4 regions of the Paenibacillus sp. FSL H3-0321 genome follow, and region 3 is predicted to be linked to each of the others. Evidence: predicted binding sites of a transcription regulator. Region 3 holds the regulator's gene; each other region holds the start of a gene.
The links. The regulator Rex, encoded in region 3, represses fermentation and respiration genes when NADH is low (regulators of the CRP and FNR family bind a similar motif). The targets are predictions, from matches to a motif close to TTGTGAAATATTTCACAA.

Region 1 (7,720 bases), 4.8 Mb from region 3:
AGAAACTCATGGCAGCGTCATCCAGACAGAAAAGGACAGTATGCCCGGCCAATCAAGCACCTGGAATGATTCGAATCCCGTCTCCAAGCCATTATCCTATGGCATTCATGCCTATTCCTTGGCGGAGCAGATCAGCCGCGAAACCGGGTTCATCCTCCAGGAAGAGGGACGGATGGTAGAGGATTTCGCAGCTCTGCGCGCGGGAAGCGGAGAGATGATTAGCCAGATCGGCGGAACGCAGCGGCTGCTGGAGCATTTGAAGGCCAACAGCGAGCAAACTGAAAGGCTTATCAATGAAATGTATGGCAGTCTCGCGTTTTCCTCAAACAAAATTGAATATGCGAAGGAAGCCAACGTACAGATATCTGCTGAAATGCAGAAAGCCTCGGCGATATTCACCCAGTTTGTGTCTTTAAATCAAGAGCTAAGCCAGCATTTTCAGAGTATTGGGCAGCTGGCGGGCATTATTACGGAAATCGCCGAGCAGACCAATCTGCTGTCCCTGAACGCAGCCATCGAGGCGGCAAGGGCTGGTGAGCATGGACGGGGGTTCGCGGTCGTTTCTTCAGAAATCCGCAATCTTGCCGACCGGACCCGCAGCCACGTGGAAGAAATTATGGGTTCGCTGTCGGGGATGACAGGCGTGATAGAACAGCTACACGACAAGTCCAGTGATGGAACACGGGCCATGGCAGAGACGAACGAGCGGATCGGCCAATCGACCGTTTATATGAACGAGATCGTCGAAGCGGAGGAAGAAGTATTCCAGCATCTGGAGAAAATTCAGGTTTCCCAGGACAGCAGCCTTGAAGATGTGGAACGCATCAATGCCGATCTGCTGCATGTCATAGAGAAATCAGGACAGGATTCCGAACAGTTTGAGATGCTTGTCCTTACGATTCAGAAAAAAGCTGATCATTTTCAGCAGATGCTGAATCACTTGCATCAGATAGCGGAGCTAAGGAAGCTTGATGAAGAGGGAGATACATCCGCCCGGCGTAATAAGACCGGTTTGTAAAGAGCGGCTTTAATGGTAAGTAAAAAGGTCTGCCGCTTAAAAGAGAGCAATAAAAAACCCGCAGTAAGGATGATTCCCTTGCTGCGGGTTGCTTGCGTTCTTGTCTATGTCAGTGTGTATGTAATATAGATAGACAGACGTTTAGTTTTTATCGATGAGTTCAAGTTTTTCAAGGATCTTTATTGTTGTTAAGGCGGATAACTGAACGGCTAATTCAACGCTTTCTTTCTGAATTCCGTCCTTCTCAATAGCATCCTTGTTCTCTGAGAAGACTTCTTCAGTTACTTGGCTGATCAGACTTTTGACGATTTCAATATGCATAATAAACTCCCCCTCTCCGGAAAAATAGCCACATTCTTATATTTCGGCAGATCATCAGGTTTTTCTTTGAAATAAACCTTCCTTAATTAGCAGAAATCGGGTGGAGAAAAGTATAAACCATCTCATTATTATGATATAGTTAATATTGATTTTTAATCCAAACCCTTTCGTTAGACAGAAGAGGTTGTTTGAATACATATCAATTGTTACAGAAGACCTGAGAGGGAGTACTCCATGACACAATTTGTCTACAAGCAAATAATTGATGACCTTAAAATGAAAATCTTTGCTGGACAGTTTGCGGATATGCGATTACCCGATGAACGCAGTCTTAGCGAAACGTATCAGGTTAGCCGCAGCTCCATCAAGCGCGCATTAACCAAAATGGAAAGTGTCGGAATCATTTTCAAGAAACGAGGTTCAGGCACGTTTATTAACCCCTTATACATAAAAAACGAATCCATCTTCAATTACGAAGGTTCCAATCTGGGTGTCACCGACAATTTCCAGATGCATGGCAAGAAACCTAAAGTCAAAGTGTTGAATTTCGAGGTTATTCCGCCAACAAAAGAATTGCAGCGGGATTTGTTTCTGGGGCCCCATGATTTTGTATACAAAATCGTCCGCTTGCGCCTGTTCGATGATGATCCCTTTATGATAGAGACGGGTTATATCCCGATAAAAATCGTCCAGGATTTAAATCAGACAATTATCGAGGGCTCCATTTTTAATTATCTGGAAGACTCGCGCAACCTGGCCGTAACCAAATCATTTTTATCTATTTTTGCCGAGCCGTCCTTGTCCACGGATCAGGAGCTGCTGCACTTGAAAGAAAATGAACCTGTTGGCATTATGGAGGGGATTTTCTTTTTGGACAATGGTACTCCCTTTGAATTTTCCCATATGCGGTTTCATTATCAATATTTGAAATTTAATACGTTTGTATCTGTTCATTAAGGAGCAGAATAAGACCGGGAATTTTCCCGGTCTTATTTTTTTGTATACTTTACTTTTTTGTGGATGTAACGTATTTACATAAATTTCAATATAACCGTGTTTTGACAGCGTTTTTCCTGAGTTTTTCATACTATGTTCAAATTTTCACAAAATTGGACCGTATCACTTGTCAAAAAGGTTGTATTTATTTTGAGCAGAGGTATGATGTATTTGTAGAGAAAAAGGATGGCAATAAGCAACAATATATATATAGGAGTGGATGAAATGGGATTATCAACCATGAAAGTCGATTATTCGTCTAAAACGTATCTGGAAAAGCTTGACGCTTATTGGCGTGCTACCAACTACATTTCGGTAGGTCAGCTGTATTTGAAAGACAACCCGTTGTTAAGAGAACCTTTGAAAGATGCTGACGTTAAGATTAAACCTATCGGACACTGGGGTACCATTCCCGGCCAGAACTTTATTTATGCCCATTTGAATCGTGTAATTACTAAATATGATTTGAACATGTTCTATGTTGAAGGTCCGGGTCATGGCGGTCAGGTTATGGTTTCGAATTCCTATCTGGACGGAAGCTATACTGAGATTTATCCGGAAATTACGCAGGATATCCCGGGTCTCAAAAAACTGTTCAAACAATTCTCGTTCCCGGGCGGCGTTGCTTCCCATGCTGCACCTGAAACTCCGGGATCCATCCATGAAGGCGGCGAGCTGGGTTATTCTTTATCCCACGGCGCTGGCGCTATTCTGGATAACCCTGATTTGATTTCGGCTGTTGTCGTTGGAGATGGTGAGGCTGAAACCGGACCACTGGCCGCATCATGGTTCTCCAACCGCTTCATCAACCCTGTTACAGATGGCGCTGTTTTGCCGATTCTGCACTTGAACGGATTTAAAATCAGCAACCCGACGATTCTGTCCCGTCAATCGAAAGAAGAAATCACCGCTTACTTTACAGGCATGGGCTGGGAGCCGTTTTTTGTTGAAGGTGAAGACCCTGAACATATGCATCCGGAAATGGCGAAGGTACTCGATACTATCGTCGAAAGAATTGCAGCCATTCAAAAAAATGCGCGTGAAAATAACGACCTTACCCGCCCGGTATGGCCGATGCTCGTCTTCCGTTCCCCGAAAGGCTGGACTGGACCGGCAGCATGGGACGGTGTGCCGAATACTGGTTCGTTCCGTGCCCACCAGGTTCCAATTCCGGTTGACCAGAAAAATATGAAGCATGCTCCAGCTTTGCTTGAATGGATGAACAGCTACAGACCGGAAGAATTATTTGATGAGAACGGCCGCTTGAACGCAGAGCTTGCCGAAATCCTGCCTACAGGCGACAGACGTATGGGGATGAATCCTGTTACTAACGCTGGCAACCTTATCAAAGATTTGCGTCTGCCGGATTTCCGCGATTATGTGCTTGATAACTCCGTTCCAGGTAAAGTAGTAGCCCAGGATATGGCCGTTCTCGGAAAATACCTGAAAGAGGTTGTCCTGCTCAATGAAGATAACCGCAATTTCCGGATTTTCGGACCGGATGAAACGATGTCCAACCGTCTGGGACCTGTGTTTGAAGTGACCAAACGCCAATGGCTGGATCAAATTAATGAACCTAATGACGAATTCCTCGCTTCGTATGGCCGTGTAATTGATTCCCAATTATCGGAACATCAGGCGGAAGGACTGCTGGAAGGTTATGTAGTAACCGGACGTCATGGCTTCTTTGCAAGTTATGAAGCTTTCCTGCGCGTTGTGGATTCGATGATTACCCAGCACTTCAAATGGCTGCGTAAAGCAACCGATCAAGGCTGGCGCGCTGATATCCCTTCACTCAATGTTGTCGCAACTTCAACCGTGTTCCAGCAGGACCATAACGGTTATACGCACCAGGATCCGGGTTTGCTGGGTCACCTGGCAGACAAAAAACCGGAGTTCATCCGGGAATATTTGCCGGCTGATGCCAACTCCCTGCTGGCTGTATTTGACACCATCCTGAACGACCGTCAAAAGATCAACCTGATTGTGTCGTCCAAACATCCGCGTCCACAGTGGTTCTCTGCTCAAGAGGCGCAGGAATTGGTTGATAAAGGACTCAAGATCATTGACTGGGCCAGCACAGACAAAGGCGGAGAGCCTGATGTTGTATTCGCTTCTGCAGGTACCGAACCTACGATTGAAGCTTTGGCTGCCATCTCTATCCTGCATGAGAAATTGCCTGAGCTGAAAATCCGTTATATCAACGTGGTCGATCTGCTTAAGCTGAGAAGCCAGAAACTTGATCCGCGTGGTTTATCCGACGATGAGTTTGATCAATTTTTCACAAAGGATAAACCGGTCATCTTCGCTTTCCATGGTTATGAAGGCCTGATTAAAGACTTGTTCTTCGACCGCCACAATCATAACCTGCATGTGCATGGCTACCGTGAGAACGGCGACATCACGACTCCGTTCGATATGCGTGTACTGAATCAGATGGACCGTTTCGATCTGACGAAGGAAGCTGTTCTGAGCTTGCCTGCAGCTGACAAACACACTGCCATCGCGGATGAGATGGATGCTATGGTTAAGAAGCATTATGAGTATATCCGTGAAGAGGGCATTGACCTGCCTGAAGTGGAGAATTGGGTCTGGAAGAGTTTGAAATAAGTTTGAGAAATCCGTTTGTAAATGTATGATGAAGTTGAAAGTGCCTGTCCCAGTGTGCATTAGGGGCAGGCACTTTTTTTGAAACGTATTCTATAGTAGGATTTAAGTGCCACCTTGTGGAATATTAAGGAATTGTTATATTGAATTTCAGAACATGAGAAAAGGAAGTAATGCATGAGAAGACAACACGAAAGTTATAGGTTTACAAAATTAGGTGTCACAATGCTGTCTGTCATGCTGCTGCTGCTGTCACTGGCTCTTCCAGTCCAGGGTGCTGGAGGGAAAGGGGATACGACTCCCTCAGGCTCACCGCTGTCTTCGCTCGGGACCATTACAGATACTTATGTCGCTGCCCGTCAGCGGACAACAGCAGCGGTTTCGGTTGTTGTTATCAAGGACGGCCAGACCGTCTTCGATAAAGCATATGGCTTCGCGGATATCGAGCGCCAGGTCGCAGCTGATACAGACACTGTTTTTGAATGGGGCTCGACTACGAAGCTGCTGGTCTGGACCAGTGTGATGCAGCTGGCAGAGCAGGGCAAGCTTGATCTGGAGACAGATATCCGTGAATATCTTCCTCAGGGCTTTCTCAAAAAACTGAAATACGAAAAACCTGTCACGCTCTTGAACCTTATGAATCACAATGCTGGCTGGCAGGATCGAATAACCGATTTGTACTATTTTGCAGAGGAAGATATTCCTGAGCTGGGGGAGGCGCTGCAGACTTTTGAACCGCGGCAGGTTTATCAACCGGGAACGGTGGTGGCGTATTCCAATTTTGGTGCGGCCTTGGCTGCCTATATAGTGGAATTGCAGAGCGGTGAGCCATTTTATACCTATGTGAAACAACATATCTTTGAGGTGGTGGGCATGGACAATACGTCCATACACCCAGCGCAGCAGGATAATCCGGCTATTGCGCAGCGCATGGACAACATCCAAGGATATACAACCAGCCTGAAGCTAATCAAGAAGAATAGAGGGTATATGGGGATTTATCCGGCAGGAAGCGCTATGGGAACCGCAGAAGATGCAGCGAAATTCCTGGCAGCTCTGATGCCTGCAGCCGGCAGCAGCAGTCCGCTGTTCCAGAGCCAAGCAGCTTTAAAAGAAATGCTGTCCCCAAGCCTGAATTACGAGGGAACCGCCATTCCAAGGATTGCCCACGGTTTTTTTGAGATCAACCATACCCTTCCTGCATTGGAGCATGGCGGCAATACTGCAGCCTTTTCCAGCAAGTTTACCTTGGATCCGGCTTCCGGCTTTGGGATGGTCGTGTTGACTAACCAGGCCAATGAGTGGGAGTATACCACCGGTCTGACCGATAAGGTGTTTGGCGAATACAAACCGGAAGCCTATAGCGGCGATATGCCAGAGAGTTCAGAGGTGGAGGGCCAATACCTGTCAGCACGAAGAGGGGTCCATGGATTCACCAAAATCCTGGGTTACCTTAACGGCCAAAAGATCACAGCAATTAACAACCGCACTTATAGCGCTAACGGCCTCCCCTTTAAGCAGATCGCACCTTATATGTATGCTCCGGTACATCAATCGGGACTGGAGTATTTTATACACGATCATGGCACGGTTACCAAAAAGTCCACTGTCTACAATGATGCTTTTCCAGTCTCGGGCTTAACTGCATACAGCGTAACCATTTCCCTGACCCTACTTGGCATCGCTGCATTGTTCACTATCGTTGCACTGATCAGCGGTCTTGCCGGATTTATCTTCCGCAGAATCAAGCGGCAGACGAAGGCGGCCTCCGAATTCTACAAATATCATCTATGGGTGAATACTGCCGGACTTTTGTTAATAGTAAACAATGCGATTTTAGGCTATAGATTGATAAATTACACCACGTACTCTTCCATTCGTATTCATTTTATAGGTAACCTCCTATATGTTCTGCTGGCAGGGAGTTATATCGTTCTGTTACTAATGTGGCTGCGGCGTACGCAGAGTGGTGAAAAAGGAAAAATCATGTACGTGTTATCTGGTGCTTCGGCATTGATATTTAGTGCTATTATAGGGGGCTGGGATTTGTTCTATTAAGCTGACTGGTATCCATGTGGTAAAATAGAGGGATATGAAAGTAAAATTCAGCTAGGAGCCCTGAGAATGAAAACTATCATTGATATCGCCCGGGCGGCGGGTGTGGCTAAAAGTACGGTCTCAAGATATTTGAACGGTGGTTCTGTCAGCGATGCGACGAGAGAGAAAATCGAACGCATCATCAAACAGAACCAGTATGTGCCCAACACATTCGCCCAAAGCCTGAAGGCAAAGCGGACCAGCATTATCGGCACAATCGTTCCGCGCTTGGACTCCTATGCAGTCTCACAGACCTTGATGGGCATAGACGATGAGTTGCGGGGACGCCAGTATCAGCTGCTCATTGCCAACACTAATCAGGACTTGGAGCGGGAAATTGAATTCATTTATGAGATGGCGAGGCAAAAAGTTTCTGGTCTGCTGCTGCTGGCGGCGCAAGTAACGGAGCGGCACCTGAAGGCGGTCCGGGACTGCAAAATTCCGGTTATACTGATCGGGCAGCAGCATGCAGACCTGCATAGCGTGATTCATGATGATGTAACGGCCGGTTATCTGATGGGCAAGCACATTCTTGAAAAAGGACATCGGCACATCGCTTATCTTGGTGTTACGGAGCAGGACATCGCGGTAGGTGTAAGGCGGAAGCAAGGCTTCCAAAGGGCTCTTCGCGAATACGGGAATTGCGATGCAAGGTTTTATACCTCCGGATTCAGAATGAAC
Region 2 (7,720 bases), 5.0 Mb from region 3:
TTTCTTTGGCCAATGCCTCGATAGAATCTCCTTGGATCACAAAGCCCATCTTATCGTACTGTTCAATCGCTTTAACACGGGTCTTTACGCCGGAATCAAATACAAGGAAAGCCGATTTCTCAGGAAGTGTATTGATTGCAGCCGTGACTTTGTCCCGCGTGTCCAGTTCATTGGTGAACCGTTTGCCTTCACTTGAGACAAGCAGAGCGCCTTCACCGCGGACAGCTTCCCCAATGAGATAGGATTTGTCCTGCTGCACCGTCGGGTGAACCTGAATTTGATCCATATCGACTGTCGTGCCGCCGAGCTTCTCAATCATCTGGATGCCGTCACCGGTGCTGCCGATCTGATTTGTAGTCACATATCCTTCCAAGTCAGGTCTCACTTTAGAAATCATATCCATATTCGCGCCGAAACCGCCGGTCGTCACAATAACAGCAGCCGCTGTAATGGTTTTCTCATCCTTTTGGTTAAAGAGGACTTTGACGCCGTTTGCCTTGCCGTCTTTTTCAGTTATCTCCTTCACATCCGCGTTCACAAAAAGCGGGATGCCTTTTTCTTGTACGTTTTTCACCAAACCTTTGACAAGGTATTGTCCGACCGCTGAACCATCTTCAGGACGGTGTGTACGTTTTTCCTTCATCCCGCCAGTAATCGTGATGTTGTTCAAGCGAATTCCGATGGAATCCAGCCAATCAATAGCACTTGCTGAATTGTCAACGAAGAAACGGAGCATTTCTTTATCGTTGGTATCATGACCGCCTTTTAATGTCTCTTCATAAAATAAATCATTGCTGTCTTCAATGCCCTGCTCTTTTTGGAATTTCGTTTGCGAAGCGTTCATTCCGGAAGATGACTTTGTTGTGTTCCCGCCGGCAACCGGCATTTTTTCCAAAATAACCGGATTCATGCCTTTTTCTTTTGCCTCAAGTGCAGCAGACATCCCAGCCCCGCCTGCACCGACAATGATAATATCATATTTATCTTTTAATTGATCGAACGGTGTATAGCTTGCTTCGGATGCCCCCGAAACGGCTTCAGTTTCTTTCGGCGCGTTTGTCGCGCTGTTCTTGCTCTTGTTCTCATTTGCGTTGCTGCTGGTATTGTTGTTGCTGTTTCCGTTACCGCATCCAGCGATAACAAGCATGACGGAGAGAATGAGAAGAAGAGCAGCTGCTGTTTTCTTTTTCATGTGTAATCTTTGCCCCCTTGTGCATATTTTCACAATAATCATAGCGGCAAAGATGCTGTTCTTGGAAGCTTACGTAATTAAAAAAAACATTTAGTAACTAAAGTAACTGGATTTGCTGCTGGGGCAGCGAGGGCTGTCCCGCTATCATAGGTAGCGAAACAGCCCTGAGCGTAATATCTGCATTCGTTTAATTCATCATACCGGCAGCAATGCGGATGACCTCATCCTTGGTCAACTCAGATTTCTCCTGGCGAACCGACATATTATAGATGATCTGCGCTTCCGGGTCAGACCAGACCAGTCTATACTTATACCCCAGGTCAATCTTTTCGTTGCTGGAGGGTTCGAGATAAATTAGCTGCTTGCCGCCAATATCAATATTCTCCACCTTTGTCGTTTTGGTCCACATCAGGCTTTCTGCCGGTTTAGCTTTTTCATCAACTCGTGAGGCACTGATTCTCACCTGAATCTTCCCCTTCTTGTACACAAGTGTAGAAGAATCATAGGCAATGTTCTCCGCCTTCTCCCGTTTCCAGGTCATCCGGAAGTTGTCTCCCAGGTCTATCTCGCTTTCGCCTTTAAACTGCTTGTCATCTTCAACTTTTATAAAAGAAGGCTTGATAAACGCCTCGTCCAAGGCATACCCGTCCGGCATATACCCCGGCTGCTTCACTTCCGGAGCGTGGTGCTTCTCGACACTGGTCTTATAAGTGGAATAGTCCTTGACTATGATCGGCGGGCAGTACAAGCCAAGATGAGATTCTTCTTTCCCGTCTTCACGTTTGATAACATAGGTGGCATACTCTCCAGGAAGCAGCAGCGTCTCAATGGCATTGTAGCCCTTTGCATATTTCATCTTGTAGAGTTCATCCTCTTTGCTCGGCTGCGCCTTGGCCGGCCAGGGAATCAAGGGTTCATTCGGCTTCTCTATCATACCACCTGATGTCGTCGCCGGAAGCGGCTTATACGGCAACACCTTATACTGAGCTCCAGCCCCCTGCCGGACTTCACCGGAATACTGGGTATAGCCGCCGCCCAGCAAGACCAATACAAGGAGTGCCGCCACCCAGCCCTGCACCGGAATCCGCAGGAATCTCCTCCGGCCCCGCCCAGCCGCGGCTTCTGTCTCCAGCCTGCGCATCACGTTAGGAGCCCCTTCGTTTGGCGGAAGTGTCTGCAGCGCTGTCTGCTCTTCTGCAGCAGGTAAGGTCCCGCCAAGCCCGAGCGCTTTCATTACCGGTCCATGAACATCAACGGGGATCAAATTGGCCGAACGGTCTCCATCCTTCAGAAACTGCTCCTCCGAAGTCAATTCACTCTTGCCCATAATTGTTTCTCCTTTCTCTCAATCGCTTTTTTAAGTTTGCCTCTGGTCCGTTCATATCTTTTGCGTGCGGTAGCCGTACTGACGCCCAGAATTTCGCCGATTTCCGCAAACGATTTATCTTCATATATTCGCAGAATCAACAAGTTCCGGTCTTCCACATCAAGCTTCCCCAGAGCGGCCGAGACCGGCTCGCTGAACAGGCGGTTCTCAACCATTTGTTCGGCGCTGTTCACCGCAACGTCCTGCCGGAGCAGCTTGCGCAGTTGAAGCTGAAATTTCTGCCGCCGCAACTGATTCAGACAATGGTGGTAAGCGATCTTGTAGAGCCATGATACGAAATCCGCCTGCGGCTTGTATTGCCCGATATTCTGATAGGCCTTAATCAGGACATCCTGCACCGCATCCTCCGCCTCTTCCTTGCTGTTCAGCAGCCGGAAGCAGTAGAGGTATATCCGCTGCTGGTACAGCCTGATCACATCTGAGAACAGGCGGGCCTCACCGGCCTGTATTCTTCTAATCTTCTCTTCTATAGAATCCACGTTGATCTCCTTTCTTCTATTTCTTCTGTTTCTATAGATATAACACTTGAGTAGCCTAAGGCGTGACATTTATTTCTTCCGGCTGCACAGCAAAAGAGACCAACAGATGAATCCCTGTTGATCTCCCTGGTGTAGAGCCTGCTTCCGAAACCGTCTGCTCTACTCTAACTCGACGGTCTGGTTGCGGTTCAGCTCTCCGGTATCCTGGTTGCTGATCCGCTTGAATATGTACATCACCTTCTCGGCCAGGTTCCCGCTTTTCCAGTATTCGGCTGCTTCGGCATGGACCTTAATCAGAATCAGGGCCTACATTGGTGGGGGTTGGCGGCAGTGACTTTCTCTCGCTGGCCTTTCTTAGGGATCGGTAACGTAAAGGGAGTTACACTTAGCTTAGCTGGCAGCAGCCAGACTCCACGATGTAGAATCCGGCACTTTTACTGCAAGCTAGCCGATGCGCTCTGTAAGTACTTTCCAGACCTCTGACTGGCACTAAAGTTGATTCCCTGTTTACTGAAGATATCGAATCTTCCGGCTGGAGCGTTCGGCCCCGTTTCCTCTATTCAATTCTAGCTGGCGATCGTTTTCCCGCTTCCCTTCATTCTGTGCAGACGCAGATTATGAACCAGTACAATCAGCTTGGCAGCACCGATCCCGAGAGATAGGATACTCAGGACAAAGACGAGATGTCCAACTCCAGGCAGAAAGGAGACCACCACTCTCCACGGGGCAAAAATATGACTAGGACCGTATAAAACCGTAATCGGCAGCACTATATTAAACAAAAGCAGGCAAAATGCGAATACACTGGTCCGCAACGGGGTAAATCGAAAGCTTTTCTTGCGTTTAAACAGGTTGAAAACCGACACTCCCAGCATAATTGCCACTGCTGCACAAGCCAGATCAATGATAATATGAGTACCGACAACGCTGCCCGCATCCTCGATCGGCTCGCGGCCATGTATAATGTCAAGAATTCCATCAGCCACCATGCTTAATTTGTAGCCTCGGACCAAATAATCATGAGCATTGATCAATACCACAACACCTACGTCCCCGTCCAGCTTCATATCGGAGTGAAAGCTCTCAACATCACCCGCATGCTGAACAATACCATTAACGATCTCCCAGCCCATACCGTATTCACTACCGTCGGTGGTAGGGTCTTTAATGGCCGGCTGATGCATCTTGGCAACACTTTCCGCAGTAGCCACGCTGACATCATGGAACCTTCCGCCATTGATTTGAGCAATTAAATAATGGTTCATATCTTCTGCGGTTGAGATCAGATAGGCTGACGCAAGCATGGATTGGTTGTCCGGCTGCTCAAAAGGAACCATGAAACCAAAGACAGACTTGTATCCTGTGGCCAATCCCTGCAGTTTCGCTTCGGGTGTAGAAGTAAAACTGTTCTGCATATCCAGAGGAGAATACACATGATCCTGGATATATTTAGCATAAGACTTGCCGGAAACCGCCTGAATAATTCCGCCCAGTATATCGTAATTGAAATTGGAATATTGAAACTTGCTGCCGACGGCCTCGGTTAATGGTGTGTCTTTCAGATTGTGTATAAGTGCATCTATAGTTGGCATCGTGTTGGTAAAAGCTGTCCGCCCATGTAAAGTGGACAGTCCGCTGTTCTGATTCAGTAAATGCCGGACCAGAATAGTTTTAGACGCTTCCTTGTCCGCAAGCTCGAAGTCCGGCAAATAGTGCTGCACCGGCGCATCCAGGTCAATCTTCCCTTGTTCAACCAATTGCATGATGGCCAGCGCCGTAAACGATTTGGAGACTGAGCCTAGAATAAAAGGGGTCTGCGCTGTAACGGGCTGACCATCGGGGCCGGAAATTCCATATCCCTTGGTGTAGACGGTCTGGTCTCCCTGCACAATGCCGACAGCCACACCCGGAATATCCAGCTTCTCGCGCATCATTTCCACAAATTTGTCAATCCGGGCCGTATCTACAGCAAGTGGAGCCGCTTCCGCCTGGGCCACCCCCGGTTGCAGTAAAGGCAGGATGCCTGTGACCATAACCAATATGATCATTAATGTTTGCATTATAGTCCGCTGTATTGCTTTCATCTTTCTTTACCTCTTCTCCTGATTCTGTCCCTTCTCTCATTGGACGCATGAACCAAGAATATCTCTTCAACCTTTCGGCAATATTTCAAGAATCTTAAGTTAATCTTAAATGCCTGGTGCAGATGCTTATACATGGCTGAAAGCAAAAACAGCAGACCTGTAGTTTCGGGTCTGCCGCTTTTGCATGATGCTATGATTTAGCTGCCGCTGCCGCGACACTCACCAACCAACAATTCAACTGCCTTCTGCTGTGCTGCTTTATTCAGTAACGCCGCTGCTTTCCGCTGCGTTACTGTTTTCTTTGGAGGGTGCTCCTCCTTCATTAATACTGTTGCTTTCAGTTCCGGCGCTATTATTTACTTCCTCTGCACCCTGCGGCACTGCCGTAGGGTCCGCAGCCTCTACCAGAGTAAGCGAAGTTCCGTCAATCCACCACGTCCCGTTCAAGCTCGAGACCAGCAGCCAATTGGCGTACTTGCCTTTGACCTCTACCTTCTGTGGCGGAAGGATGCCCGCCTTGGGAGCCAGAAGATCAGGATACTTATACAGCTTTGTTTGTGCATTCAATTGAGCAGTGGCTTCTACTGCCTCCACGACAGCCAATGTGCCAGGTGCAGGACAAATCCAACCCACACCGCTGCCGTACTTGATCTGGAACCAGTTTCCCTTACGTGCGATTACATATACTTCCTGCGGCTGCTGCGTGCCTATGGCTGGCGAATTGCCGGTACCGGAGAATACTGCCGATCGTGTGAACAGATTCATGGTTAGCCCAACCTGCTCCAGCGTCTGCTTCTTGAGCCAAAGATCATATGAGACCGCAGCTGCATACACTCCGACTTTCTTATTCTTCGCCCAGATGTTATTAAAAGCGCTGAGCGGCAGTGGCCCCTCACCGGCGTACGAGCCGATTTCAATCGTAAGGCCAGGTCGTTTAAACTCCTGGATGAACCAATCCTTGTAGCCTCCACCGGATGGATTCTTCTCCGGCTTCACAAGAGAATAGCCGGTAAAGAGTCCGACATCGGCGGCAATTTTTTTGTCCCGTGCCAGATTGGCTGCCAGCGTGTTGAAGTTCCAGAAAACAATCTCGCCGGAGCTGTGATAGGAAATGGTCATTTCCGGATCCAGGGTATAAGTGAAATCCATCATAAGCCGGATCTCCGGCGCTTGCGCCGGTTTCACACCCTTGTAGTTCTGGTACGACGGATAAGGCGAAGTATTCCTGATCGTGCTCCAGCTCGCTGGATACTGGCGGTTCAGGTCGAGCCCTTGCATATTCGCTTTCCAGCGTTTGAAATTACTGCTTCCTCCATTGTAGCCTACCAGTGTGGAAGCTAGACTCTTAGACAAACCCGCTGTGCCCTGCTGAGAAAGCGTGACACCATCCGGATTCACCATCGGCACGATCCAGATACTGACATTGTTCAGTAAATCTCTCACCTTATAGTTTCCCAGCTTCTGATCCTGGACATAGGCCTCAGCATACGAGTCTGCCATTTTCATGAGCAGTGAAGTCGTCATCCATTCCCGGGCATGGTGCGAGCCATTCAGAAACAGCGAGGCTTCCCCGCGACCTAGCTGAACTGCCCACAATTCGCGTCCGTATATCGTCTTACCCAGCGATTTGTAAGTGATCAGACCAGGATATCTAGCGGCCAGACTCTTGATATCTCTTTCCATAGTGGAATAGGAATAGACCTGGCCAGGGTTCACAATATTAGCCGAACCTAGCGACGGACGCGGAAAAATAGCAAGACCCAGAATTAACAAACATAGTACCATACAAAACTTGTAAAACAATGATTTCATCGACAATCCTACCATCCTGAGCATGATCCTCTCTACCAATATTTGAGTTAACACTAGTCAAAAAGGCCTATCATTGTCAAGTAGATTCGACATATTATTTAGAGAAAGGACCAATATGCCTAGTATTTGCTTCGTAAATTCATAGAGGAGTGATGAAATCTCTAATCCATAGCGAATAAGCGAGTAACCACGTCCGGTTCAACGATTGTCCAGTACAGTAAAAAGGGACCCGAAGGTCCCTCTTGAGTGGCAGCTGCCGCTTATATATATTTAGCTATAATTTCATGGCCCGTAGCAGATACTGTGTACATATATACCGGCCTGCCCACCGCTCCATAGCTGATCTCCATCTCCAGCACACCGGCCTCCGTGAGAAAAGCCAAATATTTACGGACAGATATCCGCGAAAGCGGGGCACTTGCCGTAATATCCTCGGTGGAGAATACCGGTCTTTCCAGCTGCTGTATGGTGTTCCAAATGCTCTCCAGCGTTCCTTCCGCAAGTCCCTTGGGCAGAGTGCCCGCTTTGTCTTCCTCGTTCCCCAGGGAATGCCGCAGCAGCTTGTCAAGCTGCTCCTGGCTGAGATGCTCCCTATGCTTCATCAGCAGATGATCCTCCCGGTATGCAGACAGCGCCGCCTGAAAACGTGCGAACTCAAAGGGCTTGATCAAATAATCAACAGCCCCGTGCTGCAGCGCTTTACGGATGCTCCCATTGTCGCTGGCTGCGGATATCACAATAACGTCAACCATGCTTCCCTGCTCCC
Region 3 (7,720 bases):
TCCTGCCGCAAGCATTTCTGCGTCCACCTGAACAAAATCATAATCTTCTTTGAAAGCCGGAGTGTCCCCGGGGTTCCGGCGGTTTAACTCTCTTAGCAGCAACCGGATCAACTTTGGATACCTTGAAAAAAGGTAGGCAAGCCCTTTCGTTTGTTTGGTCTCCGTATCCCCGTTTATCAAATCAAAAAAGGTAGATTGGTAGTCCGTTCTGCCTTCCTGGTAAAGCCTCATCATCGTTTTCAAACGTATCTCTCCACCTGTTCAAGGAACATGTAATTTAATCCTCAGAATCACTGTTTCATTCCAATGATAATATAAATTTTACAAAATGTCAGAGTTATCCTTTATAAAAAACCGCCTTAAAGCAAAAAAAGCGGACCAGCGCTGTCCGCTTTGTCCGCTTTTTTTGTTATTGCAAGCCTGCCTCTACTTACTCGGCAAAGTATATCCATCACCGATTGCTGTACCATCCGCAAAACGAAAGAACTTGTAATAATAACGTCCTTCCTGCTTGTAAAAAAGCTGCCAGGCATATTCTCCATTATATACACCCGGAAGCAGCCGTTTAATATCGATGCCGGGCAGCTGGGAGGCTATAATGGAGCGGATTTGCTTCTCCGAGGTTCCTTTGGCCAGCTCTTCCGCATAAACTCCGTTATCGCCGCCGGCCGGCTTGCCGTCCACGGTGAACCGTACCCACACCATCAGATCCGTACCGGCTTTATTTTTCCCCGTCAGCACCCAGTACACCGAATTTTCGTCCCATACCGATTTCTGCGCCTTGGATATCTCAGTAAGTCCCGCCCGGGTCTTGGCAACTTCTTTGGCCGCGCTGCGTTCATTCCATTGGTCCTTCATGATATAGGCATAAAATTGGCTTAGACCGAACAGAATGAGCAGAAACAGAGCGATCCCCAGCAGAAGCCATTTTTTCCTTTTCCTCAAAATGCAGCTTCCTTTCCTTAATATATGAAACGTTATAAATTCAACTGCGGCGGCAGTCGTATTAACGCTTCAGCAGCCCTTCAAAAGTTTCTTGCGCCTTGCGGCGGATTTTTTCCTCGTCCAGCGTCAGGCACTGACCATGCTTCACAACCTGCTTGCCGTTCACCCAGACATGCTCTACATCCTTGGCGCTGGCCGAATACACAGCGTGGGAGAGCAAGTCGCTATGCGGCAGTAAATGAGGCTGGTCGATATCAATTGCAATAAAATCAGCCTTCATCCCCGCTGCAAGACGTCCGACCTGGTTCAGGAAGACCGATTCCGCCCCGTATTGCGTGGCCATCAGCAGCGCTTCCGGTGCCGGAACTGCGGTAGGATCGCCGCTGACTCCCTTATGGATCAGTGCTGCAAGCCGCATTTCCTCGAACATATCGAGATTATTGTTGCTTGCCGCCCCGTCCGTACCCAGCGAAACTTTGACTCCGGCTCTCAGCAGCTCAGGCACCCGTGCAACCCCGCTGGCCAGCTTCAGGTTACTTCCCGGGTTGTGGGATACACCCACCTTGTGGCGGGCGAGGATTTCGATCTCCTCATCGTTCAGGTGGACACCATGGGCGATTAAGGACGGGCGGGTGAACATCCCCAGCTTCTCCAGGTGCGCTACAGGACGCAGGCCGTAATCAGCGGCATTCTGCTCCACTTCACGCAGCGTTTCCGACATATGCGTATGCATCGGCAGGTCCAGGTCATGTGCCGCCTGCACGAACCGCATGAAAAAGTCCGGAGGACAAGTATACGGGGCATGCGGTGAAATCATGGATGTAATTCTGCCGTCAGCCTTGCCGTGCCAGTTGCGGGCGAACGCAACAGCTTCCGCAAGCTTCTGGTTCTGCACCTCTTCAGGACATAGACCAATAACACCTCGCATCAGCACCGCACGGATACCGGAATGTTCGACCACCTCGGCCACCCGGTCCATATGATCATACATATCCAAAAAGGTGGTTGTGCCGCCTTTCAGCATCTCCAGAACGGATAAGGAAGTGCCCCAGTAGACATCATCTCCGGTAAACTTCTCCTCCATCGGCCACATTTTCTCCTGCAGCCAGGCTTGAAGGACCATATCATCCCCGTAGCCGCGCAGCAGCGACATCGCAGCATGGCCATGGGTGTTGACCAGACCCGGCATGAACAGCAGCCGGCTGCCGTCGAGCGTCACTGTGCCTTCTTCAATAACGGGCTTCTCTTCCCCTATGTATGTGATCAAATCATTTTCTATAGTCATATAACCGCTCAAGACAGGCTTCTCGCTTCCGGGAACCAGAAAACGTCCGTTTGCAATTACCATCTTATTGCTGCTCATCTGTAATTCCTTCCTTTCCATCATGTAAATAATACGCCAGACTTTGCAGGTCAGTCGTAAAGTCGGCAGCATGAATCCGGATGGTTGCAGGTGTCTTCAGAATGACCGGTGCAAAATTCAGGATCGCCTCGATGCCCGATTCTACCAGAATATCAGCCACATTCTGTGCTTCGCTGTCCGGTACAGTGATGATCCCGATCCGGATTCCCTGATCGCGGATGGTCTGACCCAGCTCTTCCATCGGCTGTACCGTAAGAGAGTTGATCTTTTGTCCAATCTTGGGAGCGTAAGAATCAAATACAGCGGTGATTTTCATAGTATCCTTCAGATAAGCATTGTAATTGGACAAGGCATGACCGAGGTTACCGGCACCCACCAGGGCCACGTTGATTTGTTGATCCAGTTTCAGAATGTGACGGATCTTTTCGATGAGATAAGACACGTCATATCCAATGCCTTTTCTGCCGAAATCACCAAAATAGGCCAGATCCTTACGAATCTGTGCCGGATTAAGGTCCAGCTTCTGCCCGAGTTCCTGAGAAGAAACGGTTGAGATTTCACGCTTTTGGAGATCGTTCAGGAAACGCAGGTACACTGGGAGTCTGCGTACGACGGCCTCCGATATTTTATCCGATTTCATGTTTTCTCCTCCTAATTTAGAATTGCACTGACGCGATATCATATGACAACCACGTGCAGTGCCCGCTCCGCGAACGGGACACAGCCTATGGTACAAAGAGATGGAAAAATTCATAAACAATGACAGATTAGGAAACGCCGCCCTCTTCAAGCCATTCCGCAATCCGCGGAACCATCTGATCGGTAAGCATGTGCTCCATCTTCGGACCAGGGAGTGAATACAGGAAGTACTTCCCGTAATAAGCTTCGATGACCCTGGTATCATATACAATAACAATTCCCCGGTCCTGCGCAGTGCGGACCAATCGTCCAAAACCCTGTTTGAACCGGATCACTGCTTGTGGAACAGACATTTTCATAAAAGGATTCTTCTTCTGGGCCTGCAGAAGCTCCGCCTTTGCCTCGGCCAGCGGATGATTCGGCGGCTGAAACGGCAGCCTTACAATCGCAAGACAGGTCAGCGCCTCGCCAGGGATGTCGACTCCTTCCCAGAAACTGCTTGTTCCAAGCAATACCGATGCAGAGCTGTCCTGAAAACGCCGGATCAGCTTGCTGCGGCTGCCTCCTTCCACACCCTGGCCCAGAACCGTAATGTCCTGGGAAGCCAAGGCCTCTTTCAGCGGATCATAAACCTGGCGCAGCATTTTGTAGGAGGTGAACAGCACCAGCATCCGCCCCTTGGTCGCCGCCGCCGCTTCAGCCAGCGAATGCACCAGCTTGTCTACAAAACGCGCATCGCCTACGCTGCCCTTAACACTGGGGAAATCGCGCGGGATGACAAGTAGCGCCTGTTCACGGTACTTGAACGGTGAAGGCAGCAGCGCTGTCATGAGTCGCCCTTGCTCTGAGGCTTCAGAAAGACCAAGGTTGTCAATCATGAACTGAAAGGACTTGTCGACCGATAACGTGGCCGAGGTCAGCACTATGCTCTTCTTCTTGTCGAAGAACAGATCCTTGAGCTGGCTGCTTACATCGACAGGCACGGCGTATAGCTGAAGCGACTTGCCCCGGTAGTTGCCGCTCCCTTCCATCCAGTACACGATATTATCGTCACTGAGACCCATAAAGAAACGGATTTGTTCCCGGATGGATGCCAAATCCTTGAACAAGCCTCCGATATCGGTCACCAGGCTGTCTGAAGACGACTGACTCTCCGTATCGCGCATCTCGCTGAGCATTTTGTCACCTCTGCGGATGATGTCGCTCAGGGCTAAGTGCAGCGTATTCTCCAGCGCCGCCAGCTCTTCCCAATCTTTGGGCTTGCTGCCGGGAAGCAGGCGTGTGACCAGCTGGCCGGCTTCACCTGCCGCTGCATCGCTTCGTTCGGGCAATAGACCGAACAGCTTGTCGCTCAGTGTATCCCAAGTTTCCTTTACGGTAAGCAGATCGGGATAGATTTTATCGATTACGCCGCTCCACTCCGAAGCCTGCTCACTGCCCGAGGACTGCAGAGTCTGGCGCAGTGCCGGCAGCTGGCCGCTGCGGCTGTCTTTATACAGCCTTGTAAGCGTATGAGCTACCGTGAAATACTTCATTTGCATACCCAGATGCTTGCCGGCCACATCCTCCAAATGATGGGCCTCGTCAATGACAAGATGCTCATAAGCCGGAAGCAGCTGGTGCCCGGCCTTGACGTCTGCGAATAGCTTAGAGTGATTGGTAATGACCACATCGGCAATCCCTGCTTCATGTTTGGCCCGGTGGTAGTAGCATTTGCGGAACCACGGACAGGAACGGCCCAGACAGGAATCGGTATCACTGGCTACCGTCTCCCAGAAATCCCCGCCGCGACCGCTCAAATTCAGCTCCTCATCGTCACCCGATTCCGTCTGGGTCAGCCATACGATCATTTGCGCTGCCGTAAGCGCTTCTTCCCGGGGACTTACGAAGTCCTTTTTATTTATTTTATGTTCAAACTTGCGCAGACACAAATAGTGCCCTCTCCCCTTGAATATCGCAGCCTTAAACGGGAAAGGCACAACACTGGTCAGAAGCGGGATATCGCGTTCGCGCAGCTGATCCTGAAGGTTGATAGTATGGGTGCTGACCATAACCTTCTGTCCGGTACGAACGCTCTGATAAATGGCCGGCAGCAGATAACCGAGCGATTTGCCGGTACCCGTGCCCGCCTCGATCAGCAGATGCTTGTCCTCCTGAAGGGCCGTATTCACTTCGCCAATCATGATCTCCTGGGCTTCCCGGCTCTCATATTGCGGAAGCGTATCCTTAAGCCGTTTGGTTACCTCTGCCATATAATCCTCAAAGGATACATTCTCCACAGGATTGCCAACACCTTCTTCTCTTGGAGGCGCCAGCTCAGTCCAGTCGCCTACAGCCAGTGCAAGCTGACGGTGAAAATTCAGCTCTCCTTCCGGCTGGAAGGTCTCCATCTCGCGCTCCCGCAGCAGGCCGTCAAAATACCAGGCCAAGTCACTGTCTTCATCGGCAAACAGCTCGTTAAGCCGCTGAATGGTCAGCAGAGGCAAACTATACAGCTCTTCCAGACATTTAAGCAACACAATCGCTGTAGCTTCTGCGTCACTATCCGCCTGGTGCGGACGGTCATGCGTGATGCCAAAATGGTTACTTACCGCACCCAGCTGATAGGTCGTAAGGGACGGAAAGCATATTTTAAGGAAATCGATCGTATCCAGAATCCGTCCCTGAAACGGCAAATAGCCGCAGCGGTCTAAAGCATTCTGCAAAAAATGGAAATCAAAAGCAACATTATGTCCAACAAGCACTACATCGTCAAGCAGCGGGACGAGCTCCATCATCATCTCATCCAGCTCTGGCGCATCCTTCACATCTTCATCGGTGATGCCGGTCAAGCCCGTAATAAAAGGAGGAATCGGTGTTCCGGGCTTGACGTAAGAACCATACACCCGGGAGATGGACCGGTCTTCTTCTATAATGGCAAGGCCAACCTGGATGATCTCACCCACAGATTGGGTTCCCGTAGTTTCAAAATCAAGCACGGCAAATTTCATTATAAGTTCTATTCCCTTTCACTTGAGACTCTTTATCAGCATAACAGAAGTTACGAAAAAAGGCGATGCACACCGCTTGTTGAAGTGGATGCATCGCTTAAATGAGTGGGCTATGATTACAAAAGCGAAACAAGCTGATTTCCGAATTGCAGCTTTCCTCCCCGCCTGCGGCAGACCTCCAGATTGACATTCGGTTCCGGGAGTGCCGGGTCATGAAGCAAAGAAAGGCTGAACAGCTCCCTTGCCTCATTGAAGCGTTCCTGGGAAGCTCTGATGCACCCCAGCGCATTGTAGATCATCGCCTTCAGCTTGTTCTCGCGAATCAGCGCAAGCATATGATCCAGATGCCCCCATGCGGTCTCCCCGTCGCCCTCCTGCAGATAGGCCATGGCCAAATACAGGCGGGCCGCCAGACTGTCGGGGTGCTGCGCAATAACTTCCTTAAATTGATCAATACACTTCCGGTACATCAACAGCTTGTAGTAGCCCTGCCCTCTGACAAAAGAATCCATGGCAAGCTCTGGCGCTTCCTGCTGCGGTATCTCTTCGTCCGGCTGTGGCGGAAATTCCGCGTGTTCCCGGAAATGACTCAGCTTCTCGGCAAAGGCGAGCCACTCGTCCATAACCTCATCACTAAGCCGGTGAAGCATATTGTACTTGCATAAAAGATCATCCCGGCGGGTACCCTCCGAAGTAGGGTAATCCGTGGCGATCTCCTGAAGCATCTTATTCATCTCAGCAAATAATTGTTGAAACATGGGACATCCCCCCCTTACTGAAAATGAAATCAGCCTAAGCTTGCCTGCCTTCATTTTTCGCAAGTGGGGGGCTCTTCATCCCTGCCATTGATTACATGGCTTAGGTCCGGTGATTAAGCAATCGTAGCATGAATCTCATGATCGGCCAGCTTCACCGGCTTGTTCTCGCCATCGACAAAAACTACAGTTGGTTTATGCCCTGCCAGTTCTTCGGCGGACAGCATCGCGTAGGAGATGATGATGACAGTATCCCCCGGCTGAACAAGCCGGGCCGCCGCTCCGTTCAGACAAATGACGCCGCTGCCGCGTGGTCCCGGAATGACGTAGGTTTCCAGCCGGGAGCCGTTATTGTTGTCGACAATCTGTACCTTTTCGTTCTCGAGCAAATCTGCTGCTTCCATCAGGTTCTCGTCGATGGTGATACTGCCCACATAATTCAAATTGGCTTCGGTAACCGTTGCCCGGTGTATTTTGGATTTCATCATATGTCTAAACAAGGGTCGCAACCTCCTTGGGATTAAATACATTATTGTCAATCAGACGGGTTCTGCCAAACTTCACGGCAAGTGCAATAATGATTTCGCCGTCAGCATCACTCAGCAATGAAGCACCATCTAGCGTCTCCAGGCCCGGGAAGGTCAATATTTCCGCATAATCAATGACGGCAAGCGGAGAAGCTGAAATGACTGACACCAGCAGTTTCCGGGCATCTTCAACCGTCCGGACCTTACCTTCTTCCATGGCTTGGCGAACTTCACGCAGCGAACGGGACAATACCAGAGCCTGGCTGCGTTCCTCTGCACTTAAATACACATTGCGTGAGCTAAGCGCGAGTCCGTCGCCTTCACGGATGATCGGGCAGGCCACGATTTCAACATTCATATTCAGGTCAGCTACCATCCGGCGCAGAACCGCCACTTGCTGGGCATCCTTGAGTCCGAAAAAGGCGTAATCGGGCTGTACCATATTGAACAGCTTGCTTACGACTGTGGTGACTCCATCAAAATGCCCCGGGCGGGATGCCC
Region 4 (7,720 bases), 300 kb from region 3:
ACGACGGTAGTCACCGATAATGCGTCCGCGGCCGTAAGCATCAGGAAGACCTGTAATAACGCCGGATTTACGCACTGCTCTCATGTCAGGTGTATATGCATCAAACACGCCTTGGTTATGCGTTTTGCGGATATTCGTAAACATTTCGACAATGTTGTTCGGAAGCTCGAAGCCATAAGCTTTGGTGGCATCGATCATCATCTTAATACCGCCGAACGGTTGAACAGAACGTCTGAAAGGAGCATCAGTCTGTACGCCTACAATCTGTTCTTTGTCCTTGTCGATGTAGCCTGGCTTGTGGGAAGTGATGGTGGAGACAGTATCCAGGGAAACATCCCATACGCCGCCTCTTTCTCTTTCTTCCTTGCTCAGCTGGGAGATAATCTTCCACAGTTCAGTAGTATTGCTGGTAGGACCCACGAGGAAATCTTCGTTTCCTTCATAAGGCTTGATGTTCTTGGAAATAAATTCGTTAACGTCGACTTTTCTGGCCCATTTACCTTTTGTAAAACTTCTCCAACTAGACTTCACTTCTTGTACATCTTTTTCAATCACCGACATGCTAAATCCCTCCATTTATATTTATTATATTTGTAGAGATCGCGGGCTTGAAGGTTAATCCCGTGTCTCGTGATCCCAAAGATATGGTTGTAATTAAATTCACAATCGCGTCTTCATAACTGGGACCGTTCTTTATATAAACATTTTAGTTTATTTTCTGAAAAAGGACTGTGACAAATATCACCTTTCCGGTGATATTTGTCACTACCATCCCCTTCCATATTAACCTATAACCTTATTCTTTGCTAAGCAATCACCAATTAGTTGTCGAATCTTCCGTAGAATGCGTTGCGGTATACATCAGCAAGTTCAGTAACCAGCGGCAGTTTAGGGTTGGCAGTAGTACATTGGTCTTCAAATGCACGGTCAGCCAGATAGTCTACGCGGGATTCGAAATCCTTAGGATCAAAGCCGAGTTGTTGGAACGACTCTTCAATGCCCAATTTTTTGTTCATGTCGCGGATTGCATTGATCAGGCTGGTTACGCCTTCTTCGGTAGTGCGTGCAGGCAATCCCAGAATACGGGCGATTTCAGCATAACGTTCGTCAGCTACAAAGTGCGAATATTTAGGGAACGAAGCAAACTTCGTTGGTTTCTTGGCATTGTAACGGATAACGTGCGGCATCAGGATGGCATTGGTACGTCCATGAGCCGTGTGGTATTGACCGCCCCATTTGTGCGCCAAGCTGTGGTTGATGCCCAGGAATGCATTGGCAAATGCCATACCAGCCAGCGTCGATGCGTTGTGCATTTTTTCGCGGGCAAGTTTGTCGCCTTCAAGTGCGGATTTCTCCAGGTATTGGAATACCAGCTGGATGGCTTTGATAGCCAGACCATCGGAGTAGTCACTTGCCATAACAGAAACATAAGCTTCAATCGCATGTGTCAATACGTCCATACCTGTATCGGCAACAGCAGTCTTAGGCAAGCTATATACAAACTCAGGGTCGATGATCGCTACGTCCGGAGTCAGCTCATAGTCTGCAAGCGGATATTTAGTATTATTTGCAGTAGTTTTGTCAGTAATAACCGCGAAAGAGGTTACTTCCGAACCTGTACCCGATGTTGTTGGAATAGCTACAAATTTAGCTTTGTTGCCGAGCTTAGGGAATTTGTATACCCGTTTGCGGATATCCATGAACTTTTGTTTCAGACCGTTAAAGTCAGCATCCGGGTGTTCATAGAACAGCCACATTCCTTTTGCAGCATCCATTGGGGAACCGCCGCCGAGTGCGATGATGCAGTCCGGTTGGAATCTGTTCATCATAGCTGTACCTTTTTCCACGGTAGTTGTCGATGGATCCGGTTCAACTTCCGAGAACACTTCGATCGCTACAGGAGTCTGGCGTTGACGCAGGTAATGCTCCACTCTTTCTACATAACCCAGTTTAACCATCATAGGGTCAGTGATAATTGCTACGCGGGTAATATCAGGCATTTTGGCCAGGTATTGAGTGGATCCCTTTTCGAAATAAATCTTATCAGGCACCTTAAACCATTGCATATTCACGGTACGACGGTTCACCCTTTTCACATTGATCAGATTGATGGCAGTTACGTTTTGCGATACCGAGTTGCGTCCATAAGATCCGCAGCCCAGAGTCAGCGAAGCGATATTAGTATTGTAAATGTCGCCGATGGCGCCATGTGTTGAAGGCGAGTTAACAAGAATACGTCCAGTTTGCAGACGGTTCGAGAACTTCATGATAACTTCTTCATTGTTGGAATGGATAGCCGAGCTGTGTCCCATGCCGCCGAATTCAACAACTTGAGCTGCGCGTTCAATCCCTTGGTCAGCGTTCTTAACCTTGTAGCAAGCCAGAACCGGGCTAAGTTTCTCAGCGGACAGCGGGTACTTGGTGCCTACGCCTTCGAGTTCAGCTACCAGAATCTTCGTTCCGGCAGGAACCTGAATACCGCACATTTCAGCGATCTTCACAGCGGATTGACCTACGATTGCCGGGTTAACCGCACATTTTTCTACATTCATTGCGCCGTTAGTCAGCTTAGCAGCTTCTTCTTTATTCACAAAGTAGCAGCCATTTGCGATCATTTTCTTTTTCACTTGGTCAAAAATTGCTTCTTCAATAATAACAGCCTGCTCAGAAGCGCAAATCATACCATTGTCAAAAGTCTTGGAAAGAATAATGTCAGTAACCGCTTGGTCGATATCAGCACTTTTCTCAATGAAGGCAGGTACGTTACCAGGGCCTACGCCGAGAGCCGGTTTACCGCAGCTGTATGCCGCTTTAACCATTGCAGATCCGCCTGTTGCCAGGATAAGAGCGACGTCCGGATTGTTCATCAATGCGTTTGTTTTGTCCATTGTCGGAAGCTCAATCCACTGGATACAGTTCTCAGGAGCGCCTGCTTTCACAGCTGCATCATGAAGAATTCTTGCTGCTGCGGCACTACACTCTTGCGCTGATGGATGGAAACCGAATATAATAGGATTACGTGTCTTAGCGGCAATCAGTGCTTTAAACATCGTGGTGGATGTTGGGTTGGTTACCGGTGTGATACCCATTACGATTCCGACCGGCTCGGCAATTTTTTGGAAGCTGTCATATTTATTATCTTCAACGACGCCTACTGTTTTGTCGTATTTAATTCCGTGCCAGATATATTCTGTTGAGAAGATGTTCTTCGTAATTTTGTCTTCGTATACACCGCGTCCTGTTTCTTCTACAGCCAATTTTGCCAGGTACATATGCTTGTCGAGCCCAGCCAATGCCATTGCATGAACGATTGTGTTAACTTGCTCTTGATCCAGCGCCATATACGCTTCTTGAGCTTTCTTTGCTTTATCCACCAAAATCTGAATATACTCTTCAGCGGTGGTTTGTTTCACTTGGGCGGCGACTTCGTTTTTAACTGCCATCTCCCTCGTCCTCCTGTCAATTTTTAGGTTGTTTTTCTCTACACATTTATCTTATCACATCCTCTTCAATATTTAAAGTGAAATCTTTCACAAAGTATAAAGTTTTTTTTGATTTGTTTTCAAAGCGCTTTCATTTAATCATATTCAGGTATTATTTCCATTTTATATGGTAAATTTCGTTTATATTTGTCCAATCTGCGAACACTAAAATAAGGACTCTAACCGTATGAACCTGTTACAGGGGTCTACAAAGCATTGCTTTGCTATTTATTGGTATTTACATCTATATTTCTTTATCTTATTCCTCCCGCCACATCCTTGATCGCCTCTTCCCTCACCTAACCTTTGAAGAACTATTTACAGCAAAAAGACAGGGAACAACGTCCCCTGCCTCTTCCGCTTTTTACATTTCATTTATAAAAATTACTAAATTATAAATTCCCTACTCTACTTTAATAGTATCAAAGAATTTCTCCTGCACAGTTTTGGCAGCAGCATCAAGCTGTGCTTTGGAGTCGGTGCCTTTTTTGGAGAACAGCTCCTGAATCACATTGGACAGGGTTGCATAGTAATCTTGAGTATTGTACTGTGCTTCCGGTTTGCCGTCCAAGAGGGCCATAATATCCGGGTTATATTGGTACACGATATCGGAATACTTGTCATATACCGCTTTGGTCTTCTTGCCGAACTCGGAATCTGCAGCATAGTAGTCCAGAAGCGGCGGGATGAAGTATTTGCCGTCCGCTTTACGCTGCTGCAGAATAGCGTCGAGCGCATCGAGACCTTTATCGGAGAAATAATCAAAGGTAATGTAACGGAACGCCATCTCCTGCTCGTCTTTTGTAGCGTTAGGATTGATGACCAGATAGTCTCCGCCAAGTACTCCAGTATGCTTGCCGCCTTTTTCAAAAGCAGGCATCGGATAGGTCAGCACATCTGCAGGCTTCAATCCGCCTTGATTCAGCGCTTGCTCAATAACTCCGTCGGAACCCGCCATTACCATGGCCGTACGTCCTTGTTGGAATGCGCCTACAGCATCACCCCAGCCAAGTGCCCAATCCTGAGGAATTGCTTCCGCTTCCCATCTCAGCTTCTTGTAGAAGTCCAGCGCTTTCACACCTGCATCGGAATTGAAGGTTGCAACAACCTTGCCTCCTTCAACTTTTTGAATTTCTCCGCCCGCTTCGAACAGGAAGTTGGTCCAGTTCCAGCCTGCTTCATTGCCTTTACCCATAGGTGCGATACCGGAAATGCCTTTTTTGGCATCTGCTACACCTTTGGCTGTATTCAGCATATCATCCCAGGTCCAATCCATTGCAGGCACCGCTACACCTTTGTCATCCAGCATTTTTTTATTGATCATTGTCGTGGTAACATAACCCTTCTGTGTGACCCCGTAGACTTTACCGTCAATAATGAACTGGTTCTGCAGCACCGGATTGATCTGATCCTTGTATTCATATTTGTTCCAAAGATCGGTAATATCGGCAACCCAGCCTTTTTCAATCAGGAATTTGGCTTCTGTAGCATAAGTGTTGAAGAAGGTCGGCGCTTCATTCGCAGCCATCTTCACGCCGATTTCACTTACGTTGTACTGCCAGTCGTCTTTAACGATCTCCACATTCGGATACTCTGCCTGGAAGCGTTTGATCCGGTCATCTTCCTGTGCCCTCATTTCTGTCAAGTCAGGTGTAGGATAGTGAATTTTGATCGTTACTTTTCTCTGAGTGATATCATCCACGGGCGCATCCGTTGGAGCAGCAGTTTTATCCGCTGTCTCAGCAGTAGCTGCTGGTGAAGCTTCCCCTCCCTTATTCCCCTGTGCATTTCCGTTGTTGTTATTGTTGCCGCAGGCGGATAACAACGAGCCGGTCACAAGGAGACAGGCTAATACGCTGGAATTTTTACGCATTGAAACTCCCCTTTTCAATTCATAATTAGCTAACAAAATCATCATAAAAGAGAAATCGCTTACAAACGAGGTGTATTTATATTCCTTATGTGTGCATGTTTACGATCTCTGCATAGAAGAAGTCATATTCTGATTCAGCCCTTAACCGCTGACAGCGCCACCCCGCGCATAATGAATCTCTGAAAAATCAGGAAGACCAAAATTGGCGGCAGCGAGACTAGAAAAAGAATAGCGAACTTGATATTAGTATTGAGCGCCTTGACGTTGATCACATATTTATAGATCGATGTCGCAAGTGTATATTTGTCCTCGCTATGCATGACGAGCGATGGCCAGAACCAGTCATTCCAGGCTGTCGAGAAGATAAAGATCGCCAGTGTGGCGAAGATTGGAATGGACAGTGGTACGGCGATTGAGAAGAAGCTTCGCGGTTCCGAGGCACCGTCAATCCGCGCAGCTTCAAAAATCTCAGGATGGAGCCCGTCAAAAAAGTTCTTCAAGAGCAGGAAATAAAACGTATTCGCCCCGGCAGGAAGCCAGAAAGCTGCATACTGGTTCAAGAGTCCGAGTTCCTTAAGATTGACAAAGTTCGGGATCATATAGCTGGTCGCCGGAATAAACAGTGTCATCAGGAAGAAGAAATAGAAAACTCTCTTGAACGGAACATTCATCCGCGAAATACTGAAAGAAGCAAGACCGAGCACGACCAGGGTCATAATCATATTCCCGACAAAAATATAAATCGTGTTCCTGAGGAATTTCAGCAGGTCAATGTAATCCAGCGCATCTTTCAGGTTGGCGAAATGCCATTCCTGGGGGAAAAAATGCGGCGGGAACGAGTTGACCTCCTGATTGGATTTCAGGCCGTTGAACATCGTCATCAGGATGGGATACAGCATGGTAAAGATCATAATCAGAATGAAAAACACCATAATTCCATAGACGATTTTGTTGCTTGTTTTCTTCAAATCATGTTCGGAAAGAATCCCTCTCTCAGCGCTCTTCATCTTAGTTGTCCTCCTTATTCAGCTTGAACTGTAAAATGCCCAAACCGCCGAGGACAACAAACATCAGCATGCCCAGTGCAGTCGCGGTTCCATAATCCAGTCTGGTAAATGCATACTTCACAATTAGCAGCGCATAGGTCAGCGTCGTCTTATTGGGTCCGCCGTCAAGCAATGCCAGCTGTGATTGGTATCCCTGGGAAGTCGCGATGACCTGCAGGATCAGCATCAGGATAATCAGATTGCGCAGTGAAGGAAGTGTGATATGGCGGATACGGGCCCAGACACCGGCACCGTCAATTTCCGCAGCTTCATACCAGTCGCGTGGAATACTGAGCACGGCTGCCAGATAAATCAGCATCCCGGAGCCGAACTGCTGCCAGGTTTCCATGAACACCAGTGAGATCATCGACCACCTGCTGTCCGTCAGAAACGGGATCTGGTCTGCACCCATCGTGCCCAGCAAGGCATTGATCGGGCCTACGGGATCATACAGCCATCTCCACAGCCCATAGAGCACTACGGCCGGCATAACATAAGGCAGATAAGCCGCAACGCGTACAAAACCGCCGAATTTTCTCAGTTCCGAGATAGCGATAGCAAAAGCGATCGGTACCCAAAAGCCTATAACCAGACAGAGTCCCATATAGTAGACTGTATTTTTGACAGCAATCAGAACATCGGGGTCCGTGAGGGCTCTCGCATAATTGTCCATGCCGACAAAGGTATTGCCTTTAACGAAATCTACAGTATAGAAGCTGTACAAAAAACCTTTAAAAATAGGCACCCACATAAACATGATAAAGATGATGATTGCTGGCAGAAGGAACATATAGCCCCAAAAGTTTTTTTTCCAGCGATTCTGTTTGTACGGTTTGTTCTCGAGCTTCGCCGGCAGCTCCTCGTGTAACGCAGCGGTCTGGTTCATCTTGCTCCCTCATTCCTTTCGTCTTCAGCACTTTGACAAAGTGCTTCCTACCTTAATTGTAGGAAAGGCGGGGGAGGCTGAACATGTCTATATCTACCGAAGTAGTGAGCGTTCTTACTTCTTCAATTCACTGGGGCTGATTCCATAATATTTTTTGAAAATCTTGCTGAAATGCTCCGGTGACTCGTAGCCGACCCGCTCGGCAATCTCATAACGGCGCAGGTCCGTATGCAGAATCATCTCCCGGCTGTCCTCCATCCGCAGCTTAATAACATATTCCCACAGGTTGTGGCCCGTATTTTTTTTGAACAGATAGCTTAAATAATTGGGGCTGACATGATTTTTTTTAGCTACCTCGTGAATGGTCAAGCCCTTCTGGGCGTAATTCTCGTCGATGTATTCCTTGGCCTTCTGTACGATCAGATTGCTGCGT

Region 1: a site for Rex is predicted at 2,429-2,446, ahead of MHI45_RS27840 (phosphoketolase family protein). Genes of this name have one in related genera too.
Region 2: a site for Rex is predicted at 1,210-1,227, ahead of MHI45_RS28475 (flavocytochrome c). Genes of this name have one in related genera too.
Region 4: a site for Rex is predicted at 3,519-3,536, ahead of adhE (bifunctional acetaldehyde-CoA/alcohol dehydrogenase). Genes of this name have one in related genera too.

The regions. Positions count from the first base shown of each region.
Region 1 is NZ_JBBODH010000001.1:6,244,026-6,251,745, forward strand. Features, by position in the region: gene MHI45_RS27825 (methyl-accepting chemotaxis protein) at 1-1,018, shown strand, start outside; gene MHI45_RS27830 (hypothetical protein) at 1,160-1,339, opposite strand; gene MHI45_RS27835 (GntR family transcriptional regulator) at 1,574-2,296, shown strand; gene MHI45_RS27840 (phosphoketolase family protein) at 2,561-4,945, shown strand; gene MHI45_RS27845 (serine hydrolase domain-containing protein) at 5,168-7,000, shown strand; gene MHI45_RS27850 (LacI family DNA-binding transcriptional regulator) at 7,067-7,720, shown strand, end outside.
Region 2 is NZ_JBBODH010000001.1:6,415,871-6,423,590, reverse strand. Features, by position in the region: gene MHI45_RS28475 (flavocytochrome c) at 1-1,192, opposite strand, end outside; gene MHI45_RS28470 (DUF4367 domain-containing protein) at 1,380-2,519, opposite strand; gene MHI45_RS28465 (RNA polymerase sigma factor) at 2,501-3,058, opposite strand; gene MHI45_RS28460 (serine hydrolase domain-containing protein) at 3,625-5,142, opposite strand; gene MHI45_RS28455 (M14 family metallopeptidase) at 5,401-6,954, opposite strand; gene MHI45_RS28450 (response regulator) at 7,215-7,720, opposite strand, start outside.
Region 3 is NZ_JBBODH010000001.1:1,451,671-1,459,390, forward strand. Features, by position in the region: gene MHI45_RS06380 (hypothetical protein) at 1-243, opposite strand, end outside; gene MHI45_RS06385 (cell wall elongation regulator TseB-like domain-containing protein) at 427-945, opposite strand; gene MHI45_RS06390 (amidohydrolase) at 1,007-2,308, opposite strand; gene MHI45_RS06395 (redox-sensing transcriptional repressor Rex) at 2,295-2,990, opposite strand; gene dinG (ATP-dependent DNA helicase DinG) at 3,076-5,937, opposite strand; gene MHI45_RS06405 (hypothetical protein) at 6,054-6,695, opposite strand; gene panD (aspartate 1-decarboxylase) at 6,809-7,192, opposite strand; gene panC (pantoate--beta-alanine ligase) at 7,185-7,720, opposite strand, start outside.
Region 4 is NZ_JBBODH010000001.1:1,754,157-1,761,876, forward strand. Features, by position in the region: gene pflB (formate C-acetyltransferase) at 1-561, opposite strand, end outside; gene adhE (bifunctional acetaldehyde-CoA/alcohol dehydrogenase) at 822-3,443, opposite strand; gene MHI45_RS07805 (ABC transporter substrate-binding protein) at 3,886-5,355, opposite strand; gene MHI45_RS07810 (carbohydrate ABC transporter permease) at 5,490-6,362, opposite strand; gene MHI45_RS07815 (carbohydrate ABC transporter permease) at 6,364-7,287, opposite strand; gene MHI45_RS07820 (response regulator) at 7,402-7,720, opposite strand, start outside.